3 regions of the Amycolatopsis sp. NPDC051373 genome follow, and region 3 is predicted to be linked to each of the others. Evidence: riboswitches for the same ligand, from Rfam matches in the RefSeq annotation. Region 3 holds a riboswitch; each other region holds the start of a gene.

Region 1 (7,452 bases), on a different contig from region 3:
GCTCTCGCGCGGTGGACTCTCCGATACCCGACGACGCGCCCGTGACCAGGGCGACCTTGGGAGCCATGACCGTCACCTCCTGAAAGTGAACCAGGACTCAGGTTTATCATGAGTCATCGTTCACTTTCAACCGCGTGGATTTCACCAGGGTTGTTTTCGGCCGTGTCATCGTCGACGGCGGCGAACGAGTGGTGCTCGTGCGTCACCACCCAGCGGCCCTGGTCCTTGCGCAGGCCGATGGTCAGCCGAAGGTGATGGCCCGGTGGATCGGCGGGGGTGCCGCAGCGCAGGAGCGCCCAGGCGAACGCCACGTCGTCGCTCGCGGTCACGTCGAGCTCCAGGATGGTGAACGTCGCGCCTTCCGCTTGCCAGACGAAGAACGGTGGCCAGGTCTCGCGGTACGCGTCGATCCCGCGGACACCTTCGTGGGGCGGCGGGACGTCGAACATCACGATGCCGTCGGAGTGGTCGGCGAGGACGCCGTCGAGATTTCCCGTGTGGACGGCAGTGGCCCAGTTTTCGATCAGGGCGCGGATTTCGGCTTCGTTCGTCATGGTGGGTCCTTCCCGCGGAGCGCTGTCGAGGGCGGCGATGGGCGTCAGCATCGCACCGCGGGCCGACCGGAACCGGCGTTCAGCGGTCGCGGAGGCCGAGTTGTCCACAAGGGGGCAGTTATCCACAGGTCGGCGGATTCGGCCTGGTGGTTGGAGTCGATCAACGCCTAGCGTCGCACGTGTGTTCGAGCAGACCGCCCGTGATCCGGGCACTCCCGTGAACGCCAGGCTCGCCTGGCTGGCCGACCAGCTGGCGGCGGGCCCACGCACCGTCGGGCCTGGCGGCCGGCTGGTCCGGCGCTGGCTGCCCGGCGGCGCCGACCCGGCCCACCCGGGTCTGCCCGGCGTACTGAAAAGTCCCCGGGTCCTCGTCGTACTGGGGCTGGTGGTCGTGGCTGTGCTGATCGCCGCGGGCTTCGCGGTGTTCAGCGGCTCGCCCGAGATGGAGGTGGCGCCGTCGCTGCCGAGCGCGAAGGCGCACCCTTCCGTCGCGTCCTCGGTGCCCTCGGCGTCCGCGAAGCTGGTGATCAGCGTGATCGGCCACGTCCGCGCGCCCGGCCTCGTCACGGTTCCAGCCGGCTCGCGTGTGGCCGACGCGGTGCGGGCCGCCGGTGGCGCGGACCCCGGCACTGATCTCTCCAGCCTGAACCTCGCGCGCAAACTCACCGATGGCGAGCAGCTCGCCGTCGGCATCACGGTCGCGTCCTCGGCCCCGGCCGGTGCCGGCGCGGCTCCGGGCAAGCTCGACCTCAACTCGGCCACCCCCGAACAACTCGACACCCTGCCCGGCGTCGGCGAGGTCACCGCCGGCCGCATCATCGACTGGCGCACGCAGCACGGCGGCTTCTCCAGCGTCGAACAACTTCGCGACGTCGAAGGCATCGGCGAAAGCAAGTTCGAGAAGTTGCGCGAGCAGGTGACGGTCGGATGATGCTCGTCCAGCCGGAAGGCGCGCCGTCGTGGCGCGATCACGATCTGCGGCTCGTCCCAGCAGCGCTGGCGGCGTGGGGCGGCACCCTGGCGGGACTGCGGCTCGGGTGGTGGGCGGCCGAGGTTTTCGGCGTGATGGCAGCGGTTTTGTCGGCCGTGTTGCTCGCGAGGCGGCGTGGGCGGTGGCTCGGAGCCGCCGGCGCGCTGCTGGTCTTGGGGCTCGTCGTGGCGCTGCCGACGGCGTGGCGCATCCGGGGAGCGGAGCAGGACGCGCTCGGCCAAGCCGCAGCGCACGGGGTGACCGCCACGCTCCGCGTCGAGGTCACCGAGCGGCCGCGGCCGATCCACAGCGCGGGCTACGCCGATCAGCAGGCGGGTACGCGATCGGTCGCCATCGACGCCCGGGTGGAATCGGCCACTGTGGACGGCCGGGCGGTGGGGTCCACCGGCCGGGTCCTGCTGCTCGCGCCGGTGGCGGGGTGGGGCGATCTGTTGCCGGGCCAGGAGGTCACGGCGTCGGGGCGCCTGGCGCCGGCACGCGGGGGTGAACTGACGGCGGCGGTCGTCTACCTGCAGGGCGCTCCGGTCGGGGTCACGCGGGCGCCGTGGTGGCAGCGGGCGGCCGCGGCGTTGCGGGCGGGGCTGCACGAGTTGTGCGCGGTGTTGCCGGAGGAGCCGGCGGGGTTGCTGCCCGGACTGGTGTTGGGCGACACGAGTGCGTTGCCCGAGCAGGTCGAGCAGGAGTTCACGGAGTCGGGGCTCACGCACTTGATGGCTGTGAGCGGCGGGAACGTGGCGATCATCTGTGGCGCGGTGTTGCTGTTGTGCCGGTTGCTCCGCATCGGGCCCCGGGTGTCGGCTGTCGCGGCCGGATTGTGTCTGGGCGGCTTCCTGATTCTCGTCGGTCCGGCGCCGAGTGTGTTGCGGGCCGGGGTGATGGGCGGGGTGGCGCTGCTGGCGCTGGCGTTGGGCCGTCGTGGATCCGCGTTGCCGGCGCTGGGGTTCTCGGTGTGCGTGCTCGTCGCGTGGGATCCGGTGATGGCGGCGGACTTCGGGTTCGCGTTGTCGGTGTTCGCGACAGCGGGCCTGGTGCTGCTGGCGCCGCGATGGGCGGATTCGTTGATACGCCGGGGGATTCCGCCGGGGTACGCCGAGGGGATCGCGGTGCCGCTGGCGGCGTTCGTGGTCACCGCGCCGGTGATCGCGGGCATGGCGGGCACGGTGAGTCTCGTCTCGGTGGTGACCAACGTGCTGGCGGCGCCCGTCGTCGCGCCGGTCACGGTGCTCGGGGTGCTGGCCACGGTGGTCGGGCCGTGGTGGCCCGGGGCCGGGCACGTGCTGGTGCACCTGGCCGATCCGGAGGCTCGCTGGCTGATCACGGTCGCGCGGCACGGGGCCCGTGCGCCGGGTGCGGTGCTCACGTGGCCGGGTGGCTGGTGGGGTGGGGTGTGCGCGGCCGGGGTGCTGGTCATGGTGGTGGTCGCGTTCCGGTTCCGGCGCGCCCGGCTGCTGGTGGCGATGGGGCTGGTGGCGGTGCTGCTGATCGTGGTGCCGCCGCGGGTGCTCTCGCCCGGCTGGCCGCCGAAGGGCTGGGCGATGGTCGAGTGCGACGTCGGCCAGGGCGACGCCGTGGTGCTGGCCACGGCAGAGCCCGGGCGCGCGGTGGTCGTGGACACCGGGCCCGAGCCGGGGCCGGTGGACGAGTGCCTGCGGCGGCTCGGCGTGGAGCGGATCCCGCTACTGGTGCTCAGCCACCTGCACGCCGACCACATCGGCGGGCTGTCGTCGGTGTTCGACGGCCGGGCCGTGGGGGCGATCGCCGTCGGGCCCGGGCGGGCGCCGGCGTGGGCGTGGCAGCAGGTGTCGCAGGAGGCGGCGACGCACCACGTTCCGCTGCTGGAGCTCAGCGATGGGCAGCGGCTCGACTGGCCGGGGCTGTCGCTGGACGTGCTCGGGCCGCGCTACGTCACGGCACGGGCGGCCGCCCTGCAGGACGGCACGATGATCAACAACAGTTCCGTGGTGCTCCGCGCGACCACGGCGGCGGGGAGGGTGCTGCTGACCGGAGACGTGGAACTGGCCGCGCAGGCCGACTTGCTGGCCGAGGGGGTGGATCTGCACGCCGACGTGCTGAAGGTTCCCCACCACGGCTCGCGCTACTCGTTGCCTCAGTTCCTCGAGGCCGTGGGCGCGCGGGCGGCGATGATCAGCGTGGGCGCGGGCAACAGCTACGGGCACCCGGCGAAGTCCACAGTGGACGTGCTGGGCGCGTTGGGTGTGCTCGTGACGCGGACCGATGTGGACGGCGACACGGCCGTGCTGCCCGGTGACGGCGGACCTGCGGTGGCGCGCCGGGGTGAGCCGCGCGGACCGCCCCGGTAGGGGAGCGGCCCGCGGGCCCGGCGGTCAGAGGCCGAGGGCCTTGCTCACGGCTTCGGCCGACGGCGGCACGGTGGCCTTGGGGCCGATGCGGCCTTCGACGGCGTCGAGCGTCTTGAGGCCGTCGCCGGTGATGAGCAGCACGGTCTCGGCGTCGGGGTCGATCTTGCCGGCCTCGATGAGCTTCTTGGCGGTCGCGACGGTGACGCCGCCCGCGGTCTCGGTGAAGATGCCCTCGGTGCGCGCGAGCAGCCGGATGCCCTCGACGACCTCCTCGTCGCTCACGTCCTCGATCGCGCCGCCGGTGCGGTTGACGACGTCGAGCACGTAGGGGCCGTCGGCGGGGTTGCCGATCGCGAGCGAGCGGGCGATGGTGTCGGGCTTCACGGGCTGGACCACGTCGTGGCCGGCGCGGAACGCGGCCGAGACGGGGGAGCAGCCGGTGGCCTGCGCGCCGAAGACCTTGTAGGGGCTGGCTTCCACGAGGCCGAGCTGGCCGAGCTCGCGGAAACCCTTGTCCACCTTGGTCAGCTGCGAACCCGACGCGATCGGTACCACGATCTGCTCCGGCAGGCGCCAGCCGAGCTGCTCGGCGACCTCGTAGCCGAGCGTCTTGGAGCCTTCGGAGTAGTAGGGGCGCACGTTGACGTTGACGAACGCCCACGTCGGGTGCTCGCCGGCCAGCTCGGTGGCGAGGCGGTTGACGTCGTCGTAGTTGCCGTCGACGGCGATCAGGTCACCGTCGTAGACGGCGGTGGTGAGGATCTTGGCGCGTTCGAGCGACTTCGGGATCAGCACGACCGACCGCCAGCCGGCGCGGGCCGCGGCGGCGGCCGTCGCGTTGGCCAGGTTGCCGGTCGAGGGACACGCGAGGACCTCGAAGCCGAACTCGCGGGCCGCGGCCAGCGCGACGGCGACCACACGGTCCTTGAAGGAGTGCGTGGGGTTGCCGGTGTCGTCCTTGACCCACAGGGACTTCAGGCCCAGCGCTTTGGCGAGGCGGTCGGCCTTCACCAGGCGCGTGGCGCCGGGTTCGGTGTTCGGGATCTCCTCGACGGTCGAGGGGACGGGAAGGAGCTTCTTGTAGCGCCAGATGTTCTTGGGGCCGGCCTCGATGTCTTCGCGGCGCACGCGGCCGAAGTCGTAGGCAACCTCGAGTGGCGAGAAGTCCTCGGCGGAGACGAACTCCGGGGCGAGCGGCTGCCGGTGGCCCTCTTCCTTCGAAACCAGTTCGACTGCCGGACCGAGGTCCAGGGTCTTCTTGGTGGAGGTCGTGCCGAGGGTAACGGTCATCGCGAGGTTCCTTTCCTCATCTGCCCCGCAAAAGCGGGCCGGAATTGGCACCGTGGTCGTCAGCTATCCCGCAAATTCGGGAAGACAGGCTGTACGCCGGTTGCCGGGGCTTCGTCGGGCCGTTCCCTCTGCCCCTCTGGATGAGCGGTGTTCAGTTGTCGGCGCGCCGCTGTGAATCTGGTGGAGTGTGAATCTGGTGGAGCTGGGCGCTGCCTCGGGTACACCGTACGACATGGCGATCACCTCGTGCCACGGTGGCGGCGCAGATCACCGCGGCGGGCGCGTGGCCGAGCGGGTGAGAGGATGGCGGGGTGACCACCGCACCCGCGCCGCTCCACCTCGTCCTCGGTGAGGAAGAACTGCTCATCGAGCGGGCTGTCCGCTCGTCGCTGGATGCCGCGCGGGCCGTGGACTCGACGGCCGAGATGACGCGCAACCGGGTGTCCGAACTCACACCGCCCGTGCTCGCCGAGCTGGTGAGTCCCTCGCTGTTCAGCGAGGGACGGGTCATCGTGCTCGACTCGGCGCAGGACATCTCGCAGGAGCTGGCGGACGCGGTGATGGCCTACCTCAAGGCGCCCGCCGACGGGATCGTGCTCGTGGTCGTGCACAACGGCGGCGGCCGCAGCAAGGCGGCCAAGGCGCTGCCCGCGGCGCTGAAAAAGGCGGGCGCGGAGATCACCGAGTGCCCGAAGCTGACGAAGCCCGCCGATCGGGAGTCGTTCGTGCGCAACGAGGTGCGCCGCGTCGGCGGCAAGATCGATGCGGCGGGGGTGATGGCGCTGATGGACACCGTCGGCTCCGACCTGCGCGAGCTGTCCTCCGCGGCGACGCAGCTCGTCGCCGACACCGGTGGCGTGGTCGACGAGCAGGCCGTGCGCCGCTACCACACCGGCCGCGCCGACGTGACCGGCTTCGCCGTGGCGGAGAAGGCCGTGGGCGGCGACCGCGCGGCGGCCCTGGAGTCGCTGCGCTGGGCCATGCAGCTGGGCGTGCCGCACGTCCTGGTCGCCGACGCCCTCGCGGACGCGGTGCGCACGATCGCCCGCGTGTCCGCCGCGGGCCGCGGCAACCCGAACCAGATGGCCGGCGAGCTGGGCATGCCGCCGTGGAAGATCCGCAAGGCGCAGGGCCAGTCACGCGGCTGGGGCCAGGACGGCCTCGCCACCGCGATGCGCGTGGTCGCCCGCCTGAACGCCGAGGTCAAGGGCGTGGCGGCCGACGCCGACTACGCCCTGGAACGCGCGGTCGTCGAGGTCGTCGCCGCCAAGGGTGAACGCTGACGCTGCTCGGCGGGCAGGGCTCGGGCCACCGGCACAGGGCCTGAGGCACAGCAGCCGCGAGATGGCCGGGCGGGACCGCTGGTCGGGTGTGCAGACTTCGCAACAGCCACCGCCGGCCGATCGACCGTGGCCGGGTTTTCTCAACGCAAAGGCACGCTGCTCACGGGGAGCGGGAGAGCGGGAGAGCGCACGAAAAAGCCCGGCGACCAGTCGGTCACCGGGCCCTTTCAGGACTGGCAGGGTGCTGCGATCAGCTCAGAGCTGGTTCGCGCGCTTCGCGAGAGCCGACTTCTTGTTGGCGGCCTGGTTGGCGTGGATGACGCCCTTGGTGACAGCCTTGTCGAGCTTGCGGGCGGCGTCGCGCTGGAGTTCGAGGGCCTTGGTCTTGTCGCCGGAGTCGGCGGCCTCACGGAACTTGCGGATCGCGGTCTTCACCGAGGAGCGGATCGCCAGGTTGCGCTGACGGGCCTTCTCGTTGGTGGTGATGCGCTTGATCTGGGACTTGATGTTGGCCATGAAGGCGTCCTGCTTTCGTCTCGGTGAAGGTCGCTGCCGCGTCGAAGTGGCTCCGGGCGCCTGGCGTGAAGACAGACGCGGCCGGGTTTCCTCCCTGACGGAATGCCGCACGGCAACGACGAGAAAGCCTAACAGGCCTGCTCGCGGGCCCCTCGAGCGGCCCGGAGTGATCGGTTCGGTTACGGTGAGGACCGTAGTGCCTAGGGTTCCGCTGCCGGCCCGCCGCACCAAAGCAAGACAAGACGCAAGACAACCAGGGCCGGCGGGACAGGTCCGAGCGGCACCATCGGTGCGGCCCGGCGCCCGCCGTTCATCTGACGGGACAAAAGCCTGGAGGACCCGGCCTTCCGCGTGCGCGGAAGATCCGAAGGGGTCCGGTGAACACCACAGCTCTGTCGTTCGTCCTCATCGCCGCCGTCGTGCACGCGGGGTGGAACCTCGCCGCGAAGCGCGTCACCTTCGGCGGGCCGCGGTTCGTGTGGCTGTACTACACCGTC
Region 2 (7,452 bases), on a different contig from region 3:
GCTCCTCACGCCGGCTCGCGAACCCCGCGTCCGGCGCCGGCTGGCGCAGCAGCGGGTCGCCCGCCGGCTCGGCGAGGTAGCGGTCGACATGGGCGATCGCGCCCTTCACCAGCCGTTCGACCGGCACCAGCCCGGCCTCGATGCCCTCGCGGTGCCGCAGCGCGACCGCGCGCAGGAAGGCCGGGATCCCGGCCAGCCGGTCGAGGTGGACGGCGGCTTTGTCCCCCGGCAGCACGGGCACCATCGGCAGCGCCGAGAGCAGGCCCGCCGCGGGTCCGACGAACAGGTCGGTCACGGTGAACTCGCCGAAGTGGCTGTCGATGAGGTCGAGCTTGCCCTCGATCGAGTTGATCACCACCTCGCGCGTGACGCGGTCCGTCGCGTCGAGCTCGCCGGCCTCGATCGCCCGCGCGCGCTCCAGCAGCCCGGCGAGCCGCTCGCGGTATGCGGCTTCGGCGGCAGCGCTCGGGTCGCCGAGCCCCGGCGCGTCGGGCTTGATGCCCAGGATCGCGGCGGAGAGCGGTTCGAAGCCGAACATCTCGTCGACGAGCTCGTCGGCGAGATCGGTGACGACGGTCATGGGTGCGGACTCCCGGGGTTCGGTGGTGCCGTGCGATTCCGACCCTAATGGAGACCCAGGCCCCGGGGTGGCGTTCCGGCACGAGCGTCCCGTTCACCCATGGTGAACGGCGGATCCGTGCCGTTCCGGATACCCGGAGCCACCGAAACCGGGCTGGGGCCACCGGACCGGGCGACGCGGCCCGGCCTCGCCCGGAGCGGCCCGGAAGGTAGCGTTCCCCGAGTGGCCGTGACCGATCCCGCCGATGTCCGCCTGCTCGCCGCCCTCGCCGAGGTGGGCAAAACGGCCGTGCACGACCTCGCCGCGAAGGTGGGCATGGACCCGCGTGAGGTCGCCTACCGCCTGGTTGCCTTGTCCGGTAGCGGGTTGCCGCTGCTCGTGGGCGTGGAGAGCGACCCGGCCGGGCTGCGCGCGGCGATCGCGGGGGCGCCGCCGTCGTGGCAGCAGGCCCCGCCGCCCTCGGGGGCGATGCCCGTCGCCGCGCCCGGCGGACGGCCCGGCCCGGGCATGCCGGACGGAGCGGGTCCCGGGATGCCGACGGGACAAGGACTTCCGGCCGCGGCCCCACCGAGCGCCCCCGTTCCGCGTCCCGGGAACGGACCCGGAACGCCGGGTGCGCCGTCCGTCCACGGTGGACCGTCGAGACCCGTGCACGGCGTGCCGTCCGGCCCGTACGGAGTCCCTTCGGGTTCCTATGGCGTGCCGTCCGGCGCGTACGCGGCTGCACCGCCCCCGCTCGACCCCGCGTTGAGCACGTGGGGGGTGCCGCAGACGGCGTCTTGGGCGCGCGGCGACGAACCGCGCCGCGCAGGGCCCGCCGAGGGCAAACGCGGCCGGATCGGCGAGACGCTCGCGACGCAGGGGCTCGAAGGCGAGCAGCTCACCGTGCAGCTGCTGGAAGTGCAGGACCCTGCCGACTACCTGTTCGGCGCCGCCGGCTACCGGCTCGACGCGGGCGAGCGGGCGGTGGTCGTGCACACCGAGATCACCAACCGCGGCAACGTGCCGTTCGCGTCGCTGCCGGACAACTATCTGGAGCTCGTCACGGCCGACGGCACGACGGTCGCCAAGGCGCCCGTGTCGCTGACCTCCCGGCCGCCGCACAAGATCGGCGTGCGGCCCGGCGAGACGCTCGGCGGCCACACCGTCTACGTCATCCCGGACACGACGCGCGTGGTCTCGGTCCGTTGGAGCCCCCGCCCTGAGCCGGACGACCGCACGCTGACCTGGGCCGTCGAGGGCTAGTAGCTCTCCTCGCGCAGGATCTCCAGCGCGCGGGCGAGGTCGTCGGGGTACTCGGCCTCGAACTCGACCCAGCGGCCGTCGGCCGGGTGCGCGAAGCCGAGGGTTCGGGCGTGCAGCCACTGCCGCGTGAGGCCGAGGTGGCGCGCCAGCACCGGGTCGGCGCCGTAGGTCAGGTCGCCCGCGCACGGGTGGCGCAGCGCGGAGAAGTGCACGCGGATCTGGTGCGTGCGGCCCGTCTCGAGCTTCACGTGGGCCAGCGACGCGGCTCGGAACGCCTCCACCACCTCGTAGTGCGTCACGCTCGGGCGTCCGCCCGCGACCACGGCGAACTTGTAGTCGTGGCGCGGGTGGCGGTCGATCGGCGCGTCGATGGTGCCGCGCGTCGGGTCCGGGTGGCCCTGGACCACGGCGTGGTAGCCCTTGTCGACGGTGCGCTCCTTGAACGCGCGCTTGAGCACCGTGTACGCGTGCTCGCTCTTGGCCACCACCATCACGCCGGTGGTGCCCGCGTCGAGCCGGTGCACCACACCCTGGCGTTCGGCGGCGCCCGAGGTCGAGATTCGCAGGCCCGCGGCGGCCAGGCCGCCGACGACCGTCGGCCCGGTCCAGCCGGGGCTCGGGTGCACGGCGACGCCCACCGGCTTGGAGATCACGATGATGTCGTCGTCGTCGTGGAGGATCTTCATGCCCTCCACGGGCTCGGCGACGACCTGGATCGGGGACTCCGGCTCCGGCAGCGTCACTTCGAGCAGGCCGCCGGCGGTCAGGCGGTCGGACTTGCCGGCGGGCCGGCCGTCCACCAGTACGTCCCCGGCTTCGGCGAGCTCCGCCACCACCGTGCGGGACAGGCCCAGTAGCTTGGCGAGGCCGGCGTCGACGCGCATGCCGTCGAGCCCGTCGGGGACGGGCAGCAGGCGCGCGGTCACGCGGTCTCCTTCTTGCTGTTCTTGTCGCGGGTCGAGGTGCCGTCGTAGTCCTTGCCCAGCAGCGACAGCAGCACGATGAGCACGCCGCCGCAGCAGATCGCGGAGTCGGCGATGTTGAAGATCGCGAAGCCCTCGCCGTTGGGGGCGAAGGCCGAGATGAAGTCGATGACGTGGCCGCGCAGCGGGCCGGGGGCCCGGAAGATGCGGTCGGTGAGGTTGCCGAGCGCGCCCGCGAGCACCAGGCCGAGGCCGATGGCCCAGCCGACGCTGCGCAGCCGCCGCGAGAGCCAGATGATGGCGACGGCCACGGCCGCCGCGACCAGCGCGAGCACCCACGTCATGCCCGTGGCCATCGAGAACGCGGCACCGGGGTTACGGATCACCTGCAGGTAGATGAGCCCGCCGAGGACGCGCACCGGCTCCTTGCCCTCGAGGTTGGCCGCCACGAGGTTCTTCGACACCAGGTCGATCACCCAGATCAGGGCCGCGACCGCGAACACCAGCCCGACCCGGCGCTTGGGCAGCACCACGGGCGCTTCGGGCTCCTCCGAGACCGCTGAGGCCGCGTCACCGCTCACCGCCGGTTCGACGGCGGGCGCGCCTTCGGGCCGGCCGGGTTCGGGCGAACCGGGCTCGGACAGATCGTGTTCGGACGAGGAGGGCTCGGTGCTCACGCCCCCATTGTCCACGCCCCGGCCTCACCCGTTCGCGGCGGCAGGCCGCGAACGCCCCTTCACGGGTCCGGCGACCACCAGAAACGCCGCCGCGAGCAGCACCACTGCCGACGAAACCACCCCCGCGACCCCCGGTAGCAGCACCGCCACCGCCACGAAGCCCACTGTGACCGCGAGGACCAGGAGACTGCGCTCGTACCCCGCCAGCACCACCAGCCCCACGGCGGCCAGCGCCGGGCCGCGGGCGTCGGCGTCGAGGTCGAATTGGGCGTAGGCGGCGAGGTCGAGCACGGGCACCGCCAGCACACCGCCGGCGAGGACCAGGGCGATCCGGCCGGGTTTCGGCCTGGTCCCGGCTCGCGCATAGCCGAAGAGCACGATCGCCACGACCAGCGCGAGTGCGATCGGCCAGCCCAGCGCCGACGTGGAGGCCGGCGCGGGCAGCGAATCCTGGCTCAGGAACTGCTCACCGCCGATGGCCGTGCCGAAGTAGTCCACGTGCACGCGGTCCATCGGCACCGCGGACAGGTTCACGAACTCGCCCACGGCAGAACCGGCACCGGCCGCGAGCCGCACCGCGGCCAGGATCAGCTCGGCGAAGCCCAGCAGTGCGAGCGGAACCCAGAAACCCCAAGATCTCCCCACGCGCCGAGGGTAGCGAGCGGGCTCAGGCGCAGAACGGCGGCAGCTCCCGCGGGTCCCCCACCGGGGCCCAGCGGCCGTCGACCTTCGTGTACTCCCAGCGGGCGCCGCGGGCGACGATCTGGCGCAGCGCCAACACGAGGCGGTCCACGTGCTCCTCGGTGCTGCCCAGGCCGAGGCTCACGCGCACGGCCTGCTGCCCGTCGCGGCCGCATTCGCCGATGAGGCGTTTGGTGGCGACGTGGGCGCAGAACGCGCCGTCGCGTACGCCGATGCCGTACTCGGCCGAAAGGACCGCGGCGAGCCAGCCGGGTTCGAAGCCGTCGACGATGAAGCTCACCGTGCCCACGCGGTCCACCGGCGCGTCGAACAGGCGCAGCTCGGCGCAGCCGGGCACGCCGGACAGGCCCTTGCGCAGCCGCTCCAGCAGCGTGGCCTCGTGCTCGCCCACGGCGGCCCAGCGCGCGGACAGCTGCTCGCACGCGACGCCGAGCGCGTAGACGCCGACGGTGTTCGGCGAACCGGCCTCGTGCCGCTCGGCACCGGTGTTCCACACCACGGCGTCCTCGGTCACGAGCTTCGTCGCTCCCCCGCCGGCGAGGTACGGCTCGGCGGCGCGCAGCCAGTCGGACCGGCCGATGAGCGCGCCGGCGCCGAAGGGCGCGTAGACCTTGTGCCCCGAAAGCGCGACGTAGTCGACGTCCAGCTCCCGCAGGGAAATCCGGCGGTGCGGCGCGAGCTGTGCGGCGTCCAGCGCCACCCGGGCGCCGTGCTTCCGTGCCACGGCGGCGATCTCGGCCACCGGCAGCAGCTCGCCGGTCACGTTGGACGCTCCGGTGACCACCACGAGCCGCGGTCCCTCCGGGCAGGCGGCCAGCGCTTCGTCCACAACGGACACCGCGGCCAGGCGCGTGCGCGGCAGCTGCACGCGGCGCACATTCGGGCCGCGCCAAGGCAGCAGGGCCGCGTGGTGCTCGGTGTCGAACACGACCACGGACGTGCGCCGCGGCAGCGAACGCGCCAGCAGGTTGAAGGAATCCGTGGTGTTGCGGGTGAACACGACGGTGTCGGTGGCACGCGCGTCGACGAACCGGCGCAGGATGTCGCGCGTGCGCTCGTAAAGGCGCGTGGACACCTGCGAAGCGAAGCCCGCGCCGCGGTGCACGCTCGCGTACCAGGGCAGGAACTCGTCGACGGCGGAGCGGACCGCGTCGAGACACGGCGCGCTCGCGGCGTGGTCGAGGTTCGCGTAGCCGATCTCGCCGCCGGTCACCAGCGGCACCCGCAGCGCCGCCCCCGCGACGCCGGGAATCCCCTGTGCGGCAACGGTTTCGGTGTTTTCAGCGGTGCGGTCCAGAGCGAGAGTCATGGCGGTGCCTCCTCGGCAGTCCGGGGGACCCCCGGCGAGGGGCCCGCGCTTGCCCGTCGCACAACACGACCGGCCCGGTCTTCACCCGGGGCACCCCACCGCGGTAGGAGGGTTGCCGGCCAGCAAGCCGGGGCTGAACGCTGGCACTCATGACCTGTTGATGAAGGTAACTGATTCCGGCCGTGCGAAGAAAGCCCCGTCCCGTGATCTGAGATGGCGCTCACACGCCGGCGATCACCGCCGCAGGGCGCGGAAAGCTTCCGTCTGCTCACGGATCGCGCGCTCGGCCGGGAGCCGTTCGATCGAGGAAGCGCCGAAGAAACCCACAATTCCCTCGGTGTGGTCGAGCATGTACTGCGCGTCGGCGGGCTCGGCGATCGGGCCGCCGTGACACAGCACGAGCACGTCCGGGTTCACCCGCTTGGCGGCGTCGTGCATCGCCTGCACACGGGTCACGGCCTCGTCGAGCGTGACGGCAGTGCGCGCGCCGATCGTGCCGCTCGTGGTGAGCCCGAGGTGCGGCACGAGCACGTCGGCGCCCGCGCGGGTCATGTCGGCGGCTTGCTCGGGGTCGAACACGTACGGCGCGGAGAGCAGGTCGCGTTCGCGGGCCAGCGCGACGAGGTCGACCTCCAGGCCGTAGCCCATGCCGGTCTCCTCCAGGTTCTGGCGGAACACGCCGTCGATCAGCCCGACCGTCGGGAAGTTCTGCACGCCGGCGAACCCCGTCCGCTTGAGCTCGTCGAGAAACGGGCCCATCAGCCGGAACGGGTCGGTGCCGTTGACACCGGCCAGTACCGGCGTGTCGCGCACGACCGGGAGCACCTCGCGCGCCATGTCCACGACGATGCCGTTGGCGTCGCCGTAGGCCAGCAGTCCGGCGAGCGACCCGCGCCCGGCCATGCGGTAGCGGCCGGAGTTGTAGATGATCAGCAGGTCGATGCCGCCGGCCTCGGCGGCCTTGGCGGACAGGCCGGTGCCCGCGCCGCCGCCGATCACGGGCCTGCCTTCGGCGACCGCCGCGGTGAGCCGGGTCAGCGCTGTTTCGCGGTCCACGTCAGGACTTCCCTTCGCCGATGAGCCGGTGCAGTTCGCTCGCGGCGGCGGCGCCGAACCCGGCGTCGTTGATGGCTTCTTCGCGCCGGGTCACGGTCACCGCGCTGCCGGACAACGCTTCGGTGAGGTGGGCGAACAGCTCGGCGTCGGCCGCAGGGTCGTGGAACGGGCCGTCCGGAACGTCCACAGCGGACACTCCGCCGAGCGGCAGGAACACCGAGACCGGCCCTTGTGCCGCCCGGAGTTTGCGCCCGAGCAGCGTGCCCAGCTCCGCGGATTCCTCCGGTGTGGTCCGCATGAGCGTGACAGTCGGGTTGTGCACCAGCAGGTGCCGGCCCGCGAACCGCTCCGGTACGGTGTCGGCCGGGCCGAAGTTGACCATGTCGAGCGCGCCGACGCTGACCACCTGCGCCACGCCCGCTCGCCCCGCAGCCTCCAGCCGGTGCGGGCCCGCCGACAGCACCCCGCCGACGAGCTCGTCGGCCAGCTCCGTGGTGGTCAGATCGAGGACACCGGCCAGCAGGCCGTCGGACACCAGCTTCTCCATCGCCCGGCCGCCGGATCCGGTCGCGTGGAACACGAGCACCTCGTAGCCGAGCCGTTCCAGCTCGGCGCGGGCCTCGTCGGCAGCGGGGGTGGTGACGCCGAACATCGTCACCGCGACCACCCGCCGCTCGCTGGTCTCCCGGCCGGTCTCGTGGTGGCGGGCCATGGCGGCGATCGCGGCCGCCGCGTTGCCCAGCACGGTCTTCGACACCGTGTTGAGGCCCGCGATGTCGACCACGGAGTACATCAGCGTCACGTCGGTCTCGCCCACGTACGGGCGCACGTCGCCGGACGCCATGGTGGAGACCAGCAGTTTCGGCACCCCCACCGGCAGCTCGCGCATCACGGCCGCCGCGATCGACGAGCCGCCCGAGCCACCGACCGCCAGGACGGCGTCGACGCGGCCTTCGTCGA
Region 3 (7,452 bases):
CGAGGCGACCGCCTCCCGGGCCCCGCGTCCGGAGGTGACGGAGAACGCCAAGTCCTTCCAGGACCGGTAGGTCTTTCCGGCCTTGACCGCGTCGTTCCCCCGCGGCGTTTTCCTGGCCTGCGTTTGTCCTTCTTCCTGAAACAACCCCGCCCTCCGGACTTCCCAAGCCCCGAGAACACGGAACCGGCCCGCTCACTGTGGTGAGGGGGCCGGTTCCGTGTCTGCGTGCGGCTGTTCGAAGCCGAGGTCAGTGGTCCGCGTTGTGCGCGATCTTGTCCGCGTACTGCACCGCAGTCGCCGCGCGCTTGACCTTGCCCGAGGGCGTCTTGGGGAGGCTGCCGGCCGGGAGGACCACCACGGCGAACGGGCGTATGTCCACCGCGTCGCGGACGCGGGCGGCGACCTGCTTCGACAACGCGCGTTCGGCCTCCGCGTCGCCGGCGAGCTTGGATTCCACAACGACGGCGAAGCGTTCGCGGCGGCTGCCCGCGTCGAGGCGGACGGCGACGGCGTTACCGGCCCGCACGCCCTCGACCGACGTGGCCGCGCGTTCGATGTCGGTGGGGTACAGGTTCCGGCCGCCCATGATGATGACGTCCTTGCGGCGACCGCAGATGACGATCTGGCCGTCGATGAGGTAGCCGAGGTCGCCCGTCTTCATCCAGCCGTCGGCGTCCTGGGTGTCGAGGGGCCCGTCGACGGTGAGGTAGCCCGGAGTGACGGCCGGGCCGCGGAGGCGGATTTCGCCGACTTCGCGGTCGCCCAGCAGCGAACCGTCCGCGGAGACGATGCTCGCCTCCAGGCCGTCCAGCGGACGGCCCAGCACGGCGAAGGAGCGCACCGCGTCCGTGCCCCGCCGAGAGTCGCCCTCAGGGACCGGGACGGCGCGATCGTCCGCCTCCAGGGCGTCGGCCTCGACGACGTCCAGGGTGAGACCTGTGAACAGCGGCGCGAAAGACACCGCCAGAGTCGCCTCGGCCATGCCGTACGCCGGGAACACACACTCGGCCGGCATCTTGAAGCGGGCGCCCGCGTCGACGAAGGTCTGGACGGCCGTCTCGTCGATCGGCTCGGCCCCGTTGAGCGCGATGCGGAGCTTGGACAGGTCGTAGGCGTTGTCGTCCTCGACGCGGGCCATGCGGCGGCCCACGATGGCGTACGCGAAGTTCGGCGCGGCCGTGGTGGTGCCGTTGTACTTGGAGATCAGCTCGGGCCAGATCAGCGGGCCGGACAGGAACTCGACGGGCGTGATCTTCACCAGTTCCACGCCGAAGGTCATCGGCACGGTCAGGAAGCCGACCATGCCCATGTCGTGGAACGTCGGGAGCCACGACACCATCACGTCGACGTCGAAGTCGAACTCCGCGCGTTCGACCATGGCCTTGACGTTGGTGTAGAGGTTGCCGTAGGTGATGCGCACGGCCTTGGGTTCAGCCGTCGAACCGCTGGTGAGCTGGAGCAACGCGGTGTCGCTCTCGTCGGTGGGCACGACCTCGGCCAGCGGCTCGCCCTCGGCCAGCTCGGTGATCAGGCGGTGCTCGATGCCCTTCTCCGCCAGCACGGGCGCGAGCTGGTCGAACGGCTCGCCCAGCACCACCAGCCCGGCGCCGATCATCCCCAGCACCTTGACCGTGTCCTCGGCCCACTCGGCGAGGTCCGTGCGCGCCGTCGGCTGGTGCAGCATCGTCACGCTGCCGCCGGCCAGCCACACGGCCTGCACGGTGGGCGCGATGAGCACCGGCGCCGCGGCCAGCACGGCCACCGCGCTCCCGGGCTTCAACCCGCCCGCGACCAACCCACCGGCGATCTTCTTGGCCTGGTCGTGGACCTCGGCCCACGTCCGGCGAACCGGCTCCTTGGGCTCGCCCGTGACCATGCCGCGCTGCTGACCCCGCCCCGTCGCCGTCTCGACGAGCGTGTCCACGAACCGACTCATGCGCGACAGATTACTGTCTGGTTGTCAACGCTCGCCTGCGGCGGCGTGAACAGCGTCGATCGAGCCGTCATTCGAGCGCTTCGGACGTCTCCAGCCACTTCGCCTCGACGTCTTCCTTCTCCGCGTGCACGCCCTTCAGCTCCGTGTTCAACGCGATGAGCTTGTCCGGGTCCGTGGCCGCCTCGAGCAGTGCCGCGTGCAGCTTCTCCTCGCGCGCGGCCAGCTGGTCGAGCTTGCGCTCCAGCCGGCCGAGCTCCTTCTGCGCGGCCCGGATCTCCGCGTTGCTGCGCTTGGCCTCGGCCTTCTCCGGAGCCGCCGACGCCCCGCGCCCCGGCGCCATGTCACGGCGCCGCGGCGCCGCCTCCCGCAGCTTCGTGCGGCGGTTGAGGTACTCCTCGATGCCACCGGGCAGGTTCGTCACGTGGCCGTCGCCGAACAGAGCCACGGTCGTGTCGCAGACGCGCTCGACGAGGTAGCGGTCGTGCGAGACCACGACCATCGTGCCGGGCCAGCCGTCGAGCAGGTCTTCGAGCTGCTGCAGGGTGTCGATGTCCAGGTCGTTGGTGGGCTCGTCGAGCAGCAGCACGTTGGGCTCGGCCATCAGCAGCCGGCACAGCTGCAGCCGGCGCCGCTCGCCACCCGACAGGTCACCGACGGGCGTCCACTGCCGCTCGGCCGGGAAGCCGAGCTTCTCGCCCAGCTGCGACGCCGTCATCTCCTGCTTGCCGAACACCACGCGCCCGGCCACCTGCTCGATCGCCTGCAGCACGCGCAGGTCGGCCGGCAGGTCGTCGAGCTCCTGGCGCAGGTGCGCGAGCGCGACCGTCTTGCCCTCGACCCGCCGCCCCGTCTCGGGAGCGACGTCGCCGCCCAGCAGCTTGAGCAGCGACGTCTTTCCGGATCCGTTCACGCCGACGAGACCCACGCGGTCGCCCGGCCCGATCCGCCACGTCACGTGGTCGAGCAGCGTCCGGTCGCCGACACTGAACGACACGTCTTCCAGCTCCAGCACCGTCTTGCCGAGGCGGCGCTTGGCGAACGCCATCAGCTCCACGGAGTCGCGCAGCGGCGGCACGTCGGCGATCAGTGCCTCGGCGGCTTCCACGCGGTAGCGCGGCTTCGACGAGCGCGCCTGCGGGCCGCGGCGCAGCCACGCCAGCTCCTTGCGCGCGAGGTTCTGCCGCTTCTCCTCGGCCGTCGCGGCCAGTCGCGCGCGCTCGGCGCGCGCGAAGATCCAGTCGGCGTAACCACCTTCGTACTGCTCGACGCGCCCTCCGGTGACCTCCCAGGTGAGGCTCGCGATGGTGTCGAGGAACCACCGGTCGTGGGTCACGACCACCACGGCGATCCGGCGCGCCAGCAGGTGGTCGGCCAGCCAGCGGACACCTTCGACGTCCAGGTGGTTGGTGGGCTCGTCGAGCACCACGAGGTCGAGCTCGCCGGTCAGCGCCGCGGCCAGCGCGACGCGACGGCGTTCGCCACCGGAGAGGTTCGCGGTCGGGGTGTCGAGGCCGATCGCCGTGATGCCGAGTCCGTCTACAATGGACCGGACGCGCGCGTCGGCGGCCCATTCGTGTTCCGCGCCATAGCGTTCGAGCACGACGTCGCCGACCGTGCTACCCGAAGGCAGCTCGGTGCGCTGGGTGACGACGGCCATGCGCAGGTCACGAACATGGCTCACCCGGCCGGAATCCGGCTCGCTCAGACCCGCGAGCACCTCCAGCAACGTCGTCTTGCCGCCTCCGTTGAGACCGACCACGCCGATGCGCTGTCCGGCGGCGACGCCGAGCGAAACGCTGTCCAGCAGCGGTTTCACCCCGTACGACTTGCTCACCGACTCCAGGTTGACCAGGTTGGCCATCCGATTCAGCCGATCCTTTCCACAGTGGACTAGATGTTCAGGCGTGCACGCGCGGTGGCGCGCCACGGGGTGCGTCGTCGCCGCCGACCAGCCGAGCGCCGGGCACCGGGCCGTGGGCGACGCGCACCGTTCGGCACACGCCGGCGCCGGACAGCTCGGCCGCCACCTCGACGGCGGCCTGCGCGTCGGCGCAGAGGAACGCGCACGTGGGCCCCGAGCCGGACACGCAGCCGGCCAAAGCACCCGCGTTCACGCCCGCGCGCAGCGTGCGACGCAAGCCAGGACGCAGGGACACGGCGGCCGCCTGCAGGTCGTTGCCCAGCAGCAGCGCGAGCTGACGGGGGTCGCCCGACGCGAGGGCCTCGACGACCGGGGTGTGCGAGCCGATGCGCGGCGGGTTGCCTTCGGCGCGCAGGCGGTCGAGCTCGCCGAACACCTTCGGCGTCGACAGGCCTTCGGTGTCGAACGCGAGCACCCAGTGGAACGTGTGGCGCGACAGCACGGGCACGAGCTGCTCACCGCGGCCGGTGCCGAGCGCGGTGCCGCCGTAGAGCGCGAAGGGCACGTCGCTGCCGAGCTTGCCCGCGATGGCGGCCAGCTCGTCGCGCGTCACGTCGAGCTTCCACAGCGAGGCCAGGCCGACGAGCGTCGCCGCCGCGTCGGCGCTCCCGCCCGCCATGCCGCCGGCGACGGGGATGCCCTTGCGCAGCACGATCCGCAACTTCGGGTCGTCGCCCTCGGCGCGGCCGGTGTAGGTGGAAAGCTCCTGGGCCGCGCGCCAGGCGAGGTTGGTGGCGTCGGTGGGCACCGACCCCTCCCCCTCGCCGAAGACTTCGAGCCCCGGGTCGTCGGTGGCCGCGACGGTCACCTCGTCCGTGAGCGACAACGCCTGGAAGACGGTGACCAAGTCGTGGTAGCCGTCCTCGCGCAGGTCACCGATGGCCAGGTGCAGGTTGACCTTGGCCGGGACCCGGACGGTGACTGGTGGTGGAACTACGGCGAGCACCCGTCAAGCCTACGTGGCCGGGCGCCTGGGCTCCCCACCAGGAGAAAACAGCCGTTTTCGGGACGCCTGTCCCAACCTCTCGGACACCTCGTCGCCAACCTTGGACCCCGAGACCCGCGCACCGAGCCGTGAAGGGCCCGCTGAAGGAATCGGAGTCCTTCAGCGGGCCCTTCACGGCACCGACGGGTTCGGCTGGGGTCAGGCGGCGACGCTGTGCGCGGCCCGCACGACCGGCGTCACGTGGGCGCCGCGGTCGGCGATCCACGCCAGCGCCGCGTCGGCCCGCTCGCCACGGACACCGATGCGGAAACGGGCGATCGGGGTGTCGCCGATGCGCGTGAGTCCGCCGCCGATGGTGGCGACCTCCACGTCGAAACGGCCGGCCGCCTCGGGCAGCAGGGCGCCGACGGACGCGAAGCCGATCAGCACGACGTCGGCGGACCGGTCGTACTTCGCGGCTTGCGCGCGAGCGGTCTCGATCGCCGGCAGCACCGCCTGCGCGGTCCAGCTGCCCGGCGAGGCGATGAGGTCGAGCACGTGACCGCGTTCGACGACCGCGCCGTCTTCGAGCACCGCGACGTCGTCGCAGACGCGGCGGACGACACCGGCGTCCGGAGTGGTCAGCAGCACGGTGGTGCCCAGCTCGGCGCGCGCCCGGTCGAGGACGGCCAGCACGGCGCCGGCCTCTTCGGGTGCGATGCCGGCGGTGGGGTCGTCGGCGAGCAGCACGGCCGGGCCGGCGGCGAGCGCCTTGGCCACGGCGACACGGCGCAGCTGGCCGGGCGTGAGGTCGGCCGGCTTCTGTGCGGCACGGGCGGTGAGGCCCACGAGGTCGAGCAGGTTGCCGACGCGGGTCTTGCGCTGCGGCCCCTCGATGCCGAGCTGCTCCAGCGGGGTGGCGATGTTGCCGGCGACGGTGCGCTCGGCGAGCAGCTCCGGCTTGGTGCCGACGACACCCAGCTGGCGGCGGACTTCACGCAGCCGGCGGCCGTCGAGCGCACCGGTGTTGAGGCCGTCGAGCCGCACGACACCGCGGTCCGGGCGCTCCTGCAGCGCGATGCAGCGGGCGAGTGTGGACTTGCCGGAGCCGGCTGGCCCCACCACGCCGAAGAGGGAACCGGCCTGCACGTCGACGCTCACATCACGCAGCGCGGCGACCGGATTTCCGTTGAGGGGAAAGGACTTGGACACGTTTTCGACAGTGATCACGAAGGGAGCTCCAGGCATGAGGCGCAGCACCGTTTCCGGGCGCGCCGGGCGTCACCGAATTACCGTCCTTTTCGGACGGTGCGCAGAATTGCGGTAGAAAAGATCAGGCGATGACTGTGGAGCGTCGACACGCACATACCGTGCGGCGACCTTCATCGACGACGCGCCGCCGGGTCAACAGGAGCGGGCGGGCTACCCTCTGCATCGGAAACAGCCTCCATCGGTCCTGGCTGTAGCACCTGCCCCATGGGGGGTGGTTGCTGCGACTTCGGCGAGCCAGGTCTCTCAGTCGCTCGGGATGGACATTCTGAGTAAAGCCGATCCCATTGGGTGAACGCAAGCGCGTTGGTGCAGATCACACGAGTGGTGGTGCCCGGATACCGGGACACCCGCAGCCACATCCTGGACCCCGAAAGCTCCGGCACCGAATTTCTTCCCCGCGGCGAATCCGGCGACCTATTCCACTGTGGACGCTGCCGATCCCTGGTGGAGACCCGATTCCGGCACGGGCGACGCGGAGCAGCTCGCGCGTGGGTAAATGACGGTTCGGCGAGGTAGTTCGCCACGGCGAGACACTCCGTCTTCCCGGCCGGACACCCCACTCCCGTCCGCGAGCCGAATCCGGACGTCCGTCACACCCGGCTGTGATACGCGCGTATCGGATACAATCGTACCACAACAGCGGAGGAGGACCGTGGCGCACCGAGTCGACCACGAACAGCGCCGGCGCGAGATCGCCACGGCAGTGTGGCGCATCGCGGCCGAACGCGGGCTCGACTCCGTGAGCATGCGCGAGGTGGCCGCCGAGGCAGGCGTGTCGCTGCGGCTGGTGCAGTACTACTTCGAAACGAAGCACAACCTGCTCGTGCTGTCGCTGCGTTACCTCCATGAACGCGGCGAGCAGCGCACGCAGGTCCGCATCGCGGCGCAGGTCGACCAGAGCGTGCGTGGCGTGGTCCGGACTCTTCTCACGGAGCTGCTCCCGCTGGACGCCGAGCGCGAACTGTCGCTACGCGTCAACCGCGCCTACTTCAGCCGCACCCACAGCGACCCGGCGCTGGCGAAGGTGTTCCTGCACGCCGAGACGCCGATCGAAGACCTGCTCACCAGCCTGTTGCGTCGCGCGGTGCTCCCACCCGGCGTCCAGCCGCGGCACGAGGCCAACCTGCTGGTCGCGGGCTTCACCGGCCTGGGTCTCGACGTCCTGCACAGCCGTTTCACCCAGCCCGAAGTCCTCGCGACGCTGGACTACCACCTGGGTCGGCTCTTTCAGGCTTGAGCCGCGAGCCGGACGAAGTCGTGCACGTCGAGCTGCTCGCCGCGCGTCTTCGGGTCGATTCCGGCCGCCACGAGGAGCTCGCCGGCGCGATCGGCCGAACCGGCCCAGCCCGCGAGGGCCGCGCGCAGCGTCTTGCGGCGTTGGGAGAACGCGGCGTCCAC

The links. Region 3 has a riboswitch for S-adenosylmethionine ahead of AB0383_RS42700 (ATP-binding cassette domain-containing protein). Riboswitches for the same ligand answer to the same signal wherever they lie in the genome.
Region 1: another riboswitch for S-adenosylmethionine. It lies ahead of thrC (threonine synthase); the one in region 3 lies ahead of AB0383_RS42700 (ATP-binding cassette domain-containing protein).
Region 2: another riboswitch for S-adenosylmethionine. It lies ahead of AB0383_RS43460 (aminotransferase class V-fold PLP-dependent enzyme); the one in region 3 lies ahead of AB0383_RS42700 (ATP-binding cassette domain-containing protein).

Annotation. Positions count from the first base shown of each region.
Region 1 covers NZ_JBFBAE010000026.1:136,966-144,417, forward strand. Annotated here, with positions in the region: gene AB0383_RS37925 (oxidoreductase) at 1-67, opposite strand, end outside; gene AB0383_RS37930 (nuclear transport factor 2 family protein) at 114-554, opposite strand; gene AB0383_RS37935 (ComEA family DNA-binding protein) at 736-1,485, shown strand; gene AB0383_RS37940 (ComEC/Rec2 family competence protein) at 1,485-3,866, shown strand; gene thrC (threonine synthase) at 3,891-5,156, opposite strand; SAM riboswitch class I at 5,170-5,303, opposite strand; gene holA (DNA polymerase III subunit delta) at 5,468-6,439, shown strand; gene rpsT (30S ribosomal protein S20) at 6,695-6,955, opposite strand; gene AB0383_RS37960 (EamA family transporter) at 7,333-7,452, shown strand, end outside.
Region 2 covers NZ_JBFBAE010000035.1:88,992-96,443, reverse strand. Annotated here, with positions in the region: gene AB0383_RS43485 (DUF885 domain-containing protein) at 1-580, opposite strand, end outside; gene AB0383_RS43480 (AsnC family protein) at 803-1,825, shown strand; gene AB0383_RS43475 (RluA family pseudouridine synthase) at 1,822-2,751, opposite strand; gene lspA (signal peptidase II) at 2,748-3,329, opposite strand; gene AB0383_RS43465 (hypothetical protein) at 3,450-4,070, opposite strand; gene AB0383_RS43460 (aminotransferase class V-fold PLP-dependent enzyme) at 4,093-5,436, opposite strand; SAM riboswitch class IV at 5,477-5,591, opposite strand; gene AB0383_RS43455 (phosphoenolpyruvate hydrolase family protein) at 5,671-6,492, opposite strand; gene AB0383_RS43450 (Tm-1-like ATP-binding domain-containing protein) at 6,494-7,452, opposite strand, start outside.
Region 3 covers NZ_JBFBAE010000034.1:45,727-53,178, reverse strand. Annotated here, with positions in the region: gene AB0383_RS42720 (DivIVA domain-containing protein) at 1-70, shown strand, start outside; gene AB0383_RS42715 (fatty acyl-AMP ligase) at 248-1,936, opposite strand; gene AB0383_RS42710 (ABC-F family ATP-binding cassette domain-containing protein) at 2,004-3,797, opposite strand; gene AB0383_RS42705 (4-(cytidine 5'-diphospho)-2-C-methyl-D-erythritol kinase) at 3,835-4,803, opposite strand; gene AB0383_RS42700 (ATP-binding cassette domain-containing protein) at 5,002-6,012, opposite strand; SAM riboswitch class I at 6,211-6,317, opposite strand; gene AB0383_RS42695 (TetR/AcrR family transcriptional regulator) at 6,707-7,291, shown strand; gene rsmA (16S rRNA (adenine(1518)-N(6)/adenine(1519)-N(6))-dimethyltransferase RsmA) at 7,282-7,452, opposite strand, start outside.